DNA from 2 places in the Mesorhizobium sp. M0340 genome. Region 2 is predicted to be linked to the other one. Evidence: predicted binding sites of a transcription regulator. Region 2 holds the regulator's gene; the other holds the start of a gene.
The links. Region 2 encodes LexA, which represses DNA repair genes until DNA is damaged. Its sites were predicted from a motif close to TGTTCNNNNTGTGTTCNG; they were not measured.
Positions count from the first base shown of each region.

Region 1: NKI79_RS14305 (ImuA family protein) is a predicted target of LexA. The motif match lies at 2,158-2,175, and genes of this name have one in related genera.

Region 1 covers NZ_JAMYRR010000008.1:109,771-114,169, forward strand. The annotation lists gene NKI79_RS14290 (HpcH/HpaI aldolase/citrate lyase family protein) at 202-1,080, shown strand; gene NKI79_RS14295 (DUF1737 domain-containing protein) at 1,109-1,315, shown strand; gene NKI79_RS14300 (metallopeptidase family protein) at 1,593-2,015, opposite strand; gene NKI79_RS14305 (ImuA family protein) at 2,199-3,257, shown strand; gene NKI79_RS14310 (DUF6504 family protein) at 3,199-4,399, shown strand, end outside.
Region 2 covers NZ_JAMYRR010000006.1:216,769-221,167, forward strand. The annotation lists gene kynU (kynureninase) at 76-1,323, opposite strand; gene lexA (transcriptional repressor LexA) at 1,772-2,506, shown strand; gene NKI79_RS11725 (ComEC/Rec2 family competence protein) at 2,500-4,399, opposite strand, start outside.

The DNA.
Region 1 (4,399 bases), on a different contig from region 2:
GGGCGGATCGACGAGCCACCAGCTTTCGCGGCGAAGCCGGTACGGCACGGACCAACGGGAGTTCGTTTGCTCTTGCATGCCGCCTTTGTCGCATTCTGCCGGGTGGCAAGCGGGGCGGAGACGAGGAGATTTTCCGAAATTGCGTGCAGTTTTTATGCACGGCTTGCCTCGGCTGGCTGCAGGCGGCATAGATCGAACATGATCACCGAAAGCTACCGCCCGCGCCGCTCGGTGCTTTACGTTCCGGCCTCGAACGACAAGGCGCTGGCCAAGATCCCGTCGCTGACCTGCGATGCCGTCGTCATCGATCTCGAGGACGCCGTCGCCCCGGCCGACAAGCTTTCCGCGCGCGAAAAACTGGCCGGGAATTTCGCCGGCCGTTCCAACCGGCGCTGCGAAATGGTGGTGCGCATCAATGCGCTGTCGAGCGAATGGGGCGCCGACGATCTGCTGGCCGCGGCAAAATGCACGCCCGACGCCATCCTGCTGCCCAAGGTCGACACGCCGCGCGACATCCTCGAGGCCGGCGACGTGCTAGACGACAATTTTATCGCGGACGAGGTCAAGCTGTGGGCGATGATCGAGACGCCCAAGGCGCTGCTCAATATCGGGCCGATTGCCGAGCTCGGCCGTGATCCGGCCTCGCGCCTGGTTTGTTTCGTTTCCGGGACGAACGACCTGGTCAAGGACACCGGCATTCTCGCCACGCCCGATCGGCGCTATCTCGTACCATGGCTGATGCAAATGGTGCTCGCGGCGCGCGCCGGCGGCCTCGACTTGCTCGATGGCGTCTTCAATGATTTTCGCGATATGGACGGGTTTGCGCGCGAGTGCACGGAAGCGGCCGCCATGGGTTTTGACGGCAAGTCGCTGATCCATCCAGCCCAGATCGAGGCGGCGAACCGCGCTTTTGCACCGACGCCTGACGCATTGGTCGAGGCGCGCGCGATCAAGGAAGCCTTCGCGCTTGCCGAAAATGCCGGCAAGGCGGTGATTGCGCTGAACGGAAAAATGGTCGAGCGGCTGCATCTGGCGCAGGCCGAAAAACTGCTGGCGAAGGCCGCCGCTGTTCGCGCATGATTATCGTAACTGACAACAGGATTGAAGAATGAAACTCTACCGCTTTCTGTCCGGCCCGGACGATGCCAGCTTCTGCCACAAGGTGACGGCGGCGCTGAACACGGGCTGGCACCTGTTCGGCTCACCGACCTATGCCTATGACAAGGAAGCCAAAACCATGCGCTGCGGCCAGGCCGTGGTGAAGGACATCGAGGGCCAGGAATACGGCCCCGACACCAAGCTCAGCGATTGGTAGGGAGGTTCGCCGAAGCGCTCGTCCTTCGTCATCCTAGGGCGTAGCAGTCGCGAAGCGACGTCGCGGAGTACCCTAGGATCCATGCCGTTACCTCTGCCGAAGGGCACGGCGGATCAGGATTAGTGTGATCTACCACCCCCGTTACCCAGAACGGGATGATGAGCGTTCGGTTCTGCACCGCCGGAGCACTGCACCACCATCACGGCATGGATCCTGGGGTCTGCGCCGCGTCGCTTCGCTCCTTGCTCCGCCCCAGGATGACGAGGAGCGGGGTCGCTCACTCCGCTGCCTCTTCGATCTTCTCCATATCGTCGTCCGACAGGCCGAAATGGTGGCCGATCTCGTGGATCAGCACATGGGTGACGATGTCGCCCAGCGTTTCCTCGTTCTCGGCCCAGTAGTCGAGGATGGCGCGACGATAGAGCGTGATGCGGTTCGGCCCTTCGCCGGTCTGCGGATTCCAGCGCTCGGCGATGCCGCGCCCCTCGAACAGCCCCAACAGGTCGAAGGGCGTTTCCAGCGAAAGGTCGTCCATGATCTCGTCGGTCGGGAATTCGGCGATCTGAATGACGATCTCGCCGGTCAACTTGCGAAAGTCTTCCGGCAGATGGGCATAGGCCTCCAGCGCCAGGAGCTCGATTTCCTCCATCGTTGGCGAAAGCTGGTCGTGCCAGATGCGTGTTTGGTAGATGCGAGCCATGCTTTGTCCTTTGATCCCGGCATATAGGCTTTCGGGCCGGACTCGGCAAATGGCCGGGCTGGGGTGACCGTGCCACGCCCCTACTAGAGGAATAAATTCCCCATGACTCCGCTTGACTCTTTGGCCGGCCTCTGGAATCTATAGGAACATAACAGGAACAATTGTGAGTGGAAGCTGACCGTCATGGCGACAAGCGCCGTGGCGCGGGAGACTGTTTTTGCCCTGCGCCGCCAGATCGCGAAGATCGAGGGAACGCTGTCCGAGCGTCTGGAGGCGTCGGCCGGCGCAGCCGCCGTTGATGCGGATGTCAGCCCCCAGACTCTGACATTGCCTCGAAATCTAACTATTGTCCGGCGCGGCCTCGCCGTGGCTTCGCAGGATGCGTTTTTGTCCACCGGCGCCGAGCGCCTCGACGCTGCGCTGAGCGGTGGCCTGCCGAAGTCGGCGCTGAGCGAGTTTCATGGCGCCGCGACGCGCGATGCCGGGGCCGTCGCCGGCTTTGTGCTCGCGCTCGTCAGCCTGATCCTCAGCCAGGGCCCGCGACTGCCGGTGCTGTGGATCGGCCCATCCGAGGTTTTCCGCGAGGCCGGCTTCCCCTACGCCAGGGGGCTTCACGACTTTTTCGGCATCGAGCCGGAGCAATTGCTGTTTTCCGAGGCGCCAAGGCTGCTCGATGCGCTGTGGGTCGCCGAGGAGGCTGCCCGGATGACGGCGCTGGCCGCCGTCATCCTCGAAATCCGCGGCAGCCCGCAGCGGCTGGATCTCACCGCGACGCGGCGGCTGCACGCCAGGGCGCAGAGTGCCGGCCGGCCGCTGTTCCTGCTGCGCCAGGCCGGCGAGCCCGAACCGACGGCAGCGCCCGTCCGCCTCATCCTGTCGGCGGCACCGGCGGCAGCGCGCCAGACGATCGCCGGGCCGCTCGCCGGCTCGATCGGCCGGCCCGCCTTCACCGTCGCCATCGGCAAGAGCCGCACGGCCTTGCCCGGACAATTCACACTGGAGTGGAACCCCGATGAACGCATATTCGAAGAAAGACGGGGCGAGCAAGGAAGGTCTCAGGAATCGGCCCCAGAACGGCCAAAGAATCCTGTCCCTGTGGTTTCCGCATCTCGCCGCCGAGAGGATCCTGCGGCAGCGTCTGGGGCGGTCCTGGCGTTCCCGGCCGTCGGATCGCCTGCCGCTGGTGATCAGCCATCGCCAAGGGAACGCCCAGCGCATCGCCGCCCTCGACGAACGGGCTGAGGCGCTTAACCTGAAACGCGGCATGGGTATAGCCGACGCATGCGCCATGCATCCCTCGATCGACATCGTGGAGGCCGATCCGGAGGCCGACCGGCGCCTGCTCGAAGGCCTCGCCGACTGGTGCGACCGCTATACCCCGCTGGTGGCGCTCGACGGGACCGACGGCCTCTATCTCGACGTCACCGGCTGCACCCATCTTTTCGGCGGCGAACGGTCCATGCTGGACGATATCCTGTCGCGTTTTTTCCATCAGGGCTTCGATGTCCGCGCCGGGCTTGCCGCCACGCCTGGTGCTGCCTGGGCGGCGGCGCGGTTTGCCGGCGACCGCATCGTGCCCGATGGTGAGGAGGAAGCGCTTCTCGCGCCCATGCCGCTGGCGGCGCTGCGCATCGACCCGGAGGTCCGCGCCAGCCTCGAGAGCGTCGGCCTGCGCACGGCCGGCGCCGTCATGGCAGCACCGCGCGCGCCGCTGGCCCGCCGCTTCGGCGCATCGCTGCTCTTGCGTCTCGACCAGGCGCTTGGCCGCCTCGACGAAGCCGTGTCGCCGCGCCTGCCGGTGGCACCGCTTTCGGTCGAGCGTCATCTTGCCGAGCCGATTATGTTGACCGAGGACATCGAGCGGCTGACCGGCATGCTGGCGGCCACCTTGAAGAGCGACCTCGAGCGTCGCGGCGAGGGCGCAAGGCGGCTGGCGCTGCTGCTTTTCCGCGTCGATGGCGGCGTCAGCCGCATCGCCGTCGGCACCTCGCGGCCTCTGCGCGAGCCGCGGCTGATCCAGAAATTGTTCCACGAAAGGCTTGCTGCGCTCGAACGGGATATCGACGCCGGCTATGGCTTCGATCTCGTACGCCTTTCGGTGCTGACCGCCGCCGCCTACGACATGCAGCAGGCAGACCTTGCCGGCGAGACGAGCGACGACGGTGCCGATATCGCGCTTTTTACCGACCGCATTCGCGCCCGGCTCGGCGAAGGCGCGGTCTTGAAGCCGGTCGCCGTCGAGAGCCATTTGCCGGAGCGCGCCGTCGCCACCCTTCCCTTCACGGAGGCGCCGCAGAGAAGCTCGCCGCCGAAGCAGCCGGACAAGGCGAAGGACGCTCCCACGACCGTCTTCCAGCCTGAGCGACCGATCCGGCTTTTCCGTT
Region 2 (4,399 bases):
TGGCCTTGCAACCTAGCCGCGAGCATCGCGCGGCGCATCATCGCCAGCCTCACGATTCCAGCTCTCGCATCAATCTCAAGTGACAGCCGCCTTGATGGCGAAGCGCGCATCCTTCCACGCACCGGTGCGCAGGATGTCCTCAAGCACTTCGACGGCCTGCCAGACATCGGCATAGCCGACATAGAGCGGGGTGAAGCCGAAGCGCATGGTCGATGGCGCGCGAAAATCGCCGATCACACCACGTTCGATCAGCGCGCGCATGATCTGGTAGCCATGCTCATGCATGAATGAAATCTGGCTGCCGCGTTTTTCCCCATCGCGCGTGCTTTCCAGCGTGAGACCGTAAGTGCCGCACTTTGCCTCGACAAGCTCGATGAACAGATCGGCCAGTGCGATGCTCTTCTTGCGCACCGCAGTCATGTCGACATCGTCCCAGATGTCGAGCGCGCCCTTCAGCGTGCGCATCGAAAGGATCGGCTGGGTGCCGCACAGAAACCGGCGGATGCCGGTGCCGGCCGCATAGCCTGGCTCGAAGGCGAAGGGCCGTGCATGGCCCCACCAGCCGGTGAGCGGCTGCTGAATGTCGGCAAGATGCCGCTCAGCCGCATAGATGAAGGCAGGCGCGCCCGGGCCGCCATTCAGATATTTATAGGTGCAGCCAACGGCAAAATCGGCGTTTGCTTTGTCGAGCTCGACTGGCATCGCGCCAGCGGTGTGGCAGAGATCCCAGACGATCATCGCCCCGGCTTCCTGGGCCCTGCGCGTCAGAGCCGGCATGTCGCGCAGTTCGCCCGATTTGTAGTTGACGTGGTTGACCAGCACCACGGCGGTGCGATCGTCGATCAGCTCCTCGATGGTCGGCGCGTCGACCCCCGAGAGGCGCAGCAGCGTATCTTTTCGCGTCGAAACCACACCCTCCGCCATGTAGAGGTCTGTCGGAAAACTATCGCCCTCGGCGACGATGGCCTGCCGCTCCGGTCGCATGGCCATGGCTGCGTGCAACAGCTTGTAGATGTTGACCGACGTCGTGTCGCAGACCACCGTCTGGCCGGCCGCGGCGCCGATCAGGCGCCCGAGCTGGTCGCCAAGTTCAAGCGGCATGTTGAACCAGCCGGCCGTGTTCCATGCGCGGATGAGATCATGCGACCATTCTTCGGTCGCGGCCTTGTACAGTTCATCGAAAGCGGCACGTGAAGCAGCTCCTAGCGAATTGCCGTCGAGATAGATCACTCCTTGCGGCAACACAAAGCGGCGGCGCATCGCGCGCAGCGGATCCGCGGCATCCATCGCCTTTACGGCCACGAGATCGGGAATTCCCGTCATGATTTGCCTGCTCCCCCAAAAAATCCAACGCAACGCCGGACACGCATCAACTGTTCTTCCATTACCGGGTAGCGCGTAGCAAGGCTCCACCGGCGAGAAGCAGCCTGACCAGGCGGTGGAAACCAAGAGTTAACCCGAGGTTGGCGTTTTGAGTTCGTTTCGTTCACGGTGCATTGACCAAACCGCACATTCGATAGGGGTTCACTTCCGTGCCCTTTGCCGACCGACGGCCGATGCCAATGCGCCCTTCCGAGACGCCAGAAGAGCGCAAACGAAAGCAGAATCAAGGCGATGAGGCTCGCGGCGGTGAAAATACGGTACGCCGGTAGGGGACGTCGTTTGTTTCCCGAGCCTTAACGCATTCATTAAACTTTAAACAGTTGCGGAACACAACTGGAACAGATAGTGTCTGTTCTGGGTTTGTTTTCTGATTCTGTTGGGGGTCGCTATGCTGACACGCAAACAACACGAACTGCTTATGTTCATCCACGAAAGGTTGAAGGAAAGCGGTATCCCGCCTTCATTCGACGAGATGAAGGAAGCGCTCGACCTGGCTTCGAAATCCGGAATCCACCGACTGATTACGGCGCTGGAGGAGCGCGGCTTCATTCGCCGTTTGCCCAACCGGGCCCGTGCGCTGGAGGTGCTACGCCTGCCTGACTCGATCGCCCCCGGCCTCAATGCGGCACGCAAGTTCTCGCCGAGTGTCATCCAGGGCAGTCTTGGGCAAGGCGCCCCTCGGCAGGGCAAGCCGACATCGTCGCGCGTCCCTGCAGCCGGCAATGACGACGATGTCGTCGCCGCCGTTTCGATCCCGGTAATGGGCCGCATCGCCGCTGGTGTGCCGATCGATGCTATCCAGCACCAGACGCATTCGATTTCGGTGCCGCCGGATATGATCATGGGCGGCGAGCATTATGCGCTCGAGGTCAAAGGCGATTCGATGATCGAGGCTGGCATTTTCGACGGCGACACGGTGATCATCCGCAACGCCGATACGGCGAGCCCCGGTGAGATCGTGGTGGCCTTGGTCGACGAGGAGGAAGCGACGCTGAAGCGGTTCCGCCGCAAGGGCGCCTCGATCGCCCTGGAGGCCGCCAATCCGGCCTACGAGACGCGCATCTTCGGACCAGACAGGGTCAAGGTGCAGGGCAAGCTCGTTGGGCTGATCCGCCGCTACTGAGTTGCGCCCTTGGTGCCGGCTTTTGGATTGTCGGCCCTGCGGTATGGCGGCAGGCCGCGCGCCGCGCGTGAAAATTTCCGCTGCACGTGCCAGGGCCGGTATGATTTTTCGACGGCGAAGCGGATTTCGGCGCGTGTTGCCGCTTGTGGATCGAAATAGACGGCCGCACTTCCCGCGCGCGCAAGTTGCCGTTTGGTGACGACGAGGACCAGCCGGTCGTAGTAGCAGGGATTATGGGCGGTGGCGTCGTCGATGACGATCAAGCTGGCGAAGGCGCAGGCTGGCCGTGCGGTATCGCGGTCCTTGGCTTGCGCAATGATCGCGCCGGATGGATGCCTGGCGAGGCAGAGACCGTCCGTGCAAATGAACGGCCTGCCCGGCGGTAGGTCGGCCGGATCGGCAATGTCGAATTGCGGATCGTTCTTTCCAGGTGTTTCCGGCGCGACGATAGCCTCTGATGTGAGCGCGCGTTTCCAGTTGTCGATGGTGAACTCATTCGGGCGTGCCCGGTTGACCGCGAGTTCACCGCTGCCGATCGGCAGCGCGACCAGCCGTGCGTCCTCCGAGATCAATACGTCGGGTACGCGCGTCTGCGTTGTCGTTAGCAAGCCGGCGAGCGCAAAAGGAATTGCCGCGAGCCGCAACCAGGTCGTCGCCATGTTGGCAATGACGAGGGCGATCGTCACCAAAAGGACAGATCTCAGCGAAATCAGTCCGACCGCATCGATCGGCGAGCGCTCGGAGATCCACCCGGACAGGGCGATCATCGCCGTCAGCCCCTTGCCCATCACGTAGAGGAAAGGCCCATCCGCGCCGAACGGCATCGCCAGCGCGCTGAGCACGGCGAAGGGCATGACGACCAGTGAGACGATAGGCATGATGGCCAGATTGGCGAACAGGCTGAGCGGCGCTACGCGCTGGAAATGCCATATGGCGAAAAGCGCCGTGGCGCTCCCTGCAATGATCGAGGTCATCGCCAGGCCGCCCATGCCCAGCAGGACCTTTCGAGTGGCCAAGCGTAGCGGCGATCGCCGGGGCGGCGGCGTGGTGGCCCTGCCGGTGCGGTAATCGGACCAGCCGGCATAGGCGCCGACAAGGGCCGCCGTCGCGGCGAAGGACATCTGGAAGCTCGGACCGACCACCTCGTGCGGCGACACTACGATGACCGCGATGGCCGAGATCGCCAGATTGCGCATGGTGAGCGCGGCCCGGTCGAACAGCACGGCGATGAGCATCACCGCCAGCATGATGAAGCTGCGTTCGGCCGCCACCACAACGCCGGAAAAGACGAGGTACGCCGCAATCGAAAAAAGCGCGGCGGCTGCGGCATATTTCTTGACCGGCCGTCGCGATGAGAAGTCTGGAAACAGCGCAAAGGCGCCGCGCAGCAGCGCCATGATGGTGCCGGCGACCAACGCCATATGCAGCCCCGAGATGGAGATGATGTGGTAGATGCCTGTACGCCGCATCGCTTCGTTGATCTCCTCGGGAATGCCGGCGCGCACGCCAACGATCAGCGCAGCAGCAATCTCGCCCTCGGCGCCGCCGATGCGGCTGCGGATATGGTCGGCGATGGATTCGCGCGCGTCTTCGATCGCGGAAGAAAGCCGCGCGGCAAGCGGCATGCTGCCCGAAGCCACGACTTTCGGATTGCCGAGAAAGAAGCCGCTGCCGCCGATGCCCGCGAAATAGCTGTCGAAGGAGAAATCATAGCTGTCGGGCCGCACCGGGCCGGTCGGCGGCAGCAACCGCACATAGCCGGCGATCTCGGAACCAGCGGCCAGCTCAGCCGGTATCTTCATCGCCGAAATGCGGACCCGTTCCGGCATGTAGCGCAGCGTCGGCCTGGCGGTTGAGATCACATCGATCGTCAGCCTGATGCGGCCGCTCGCC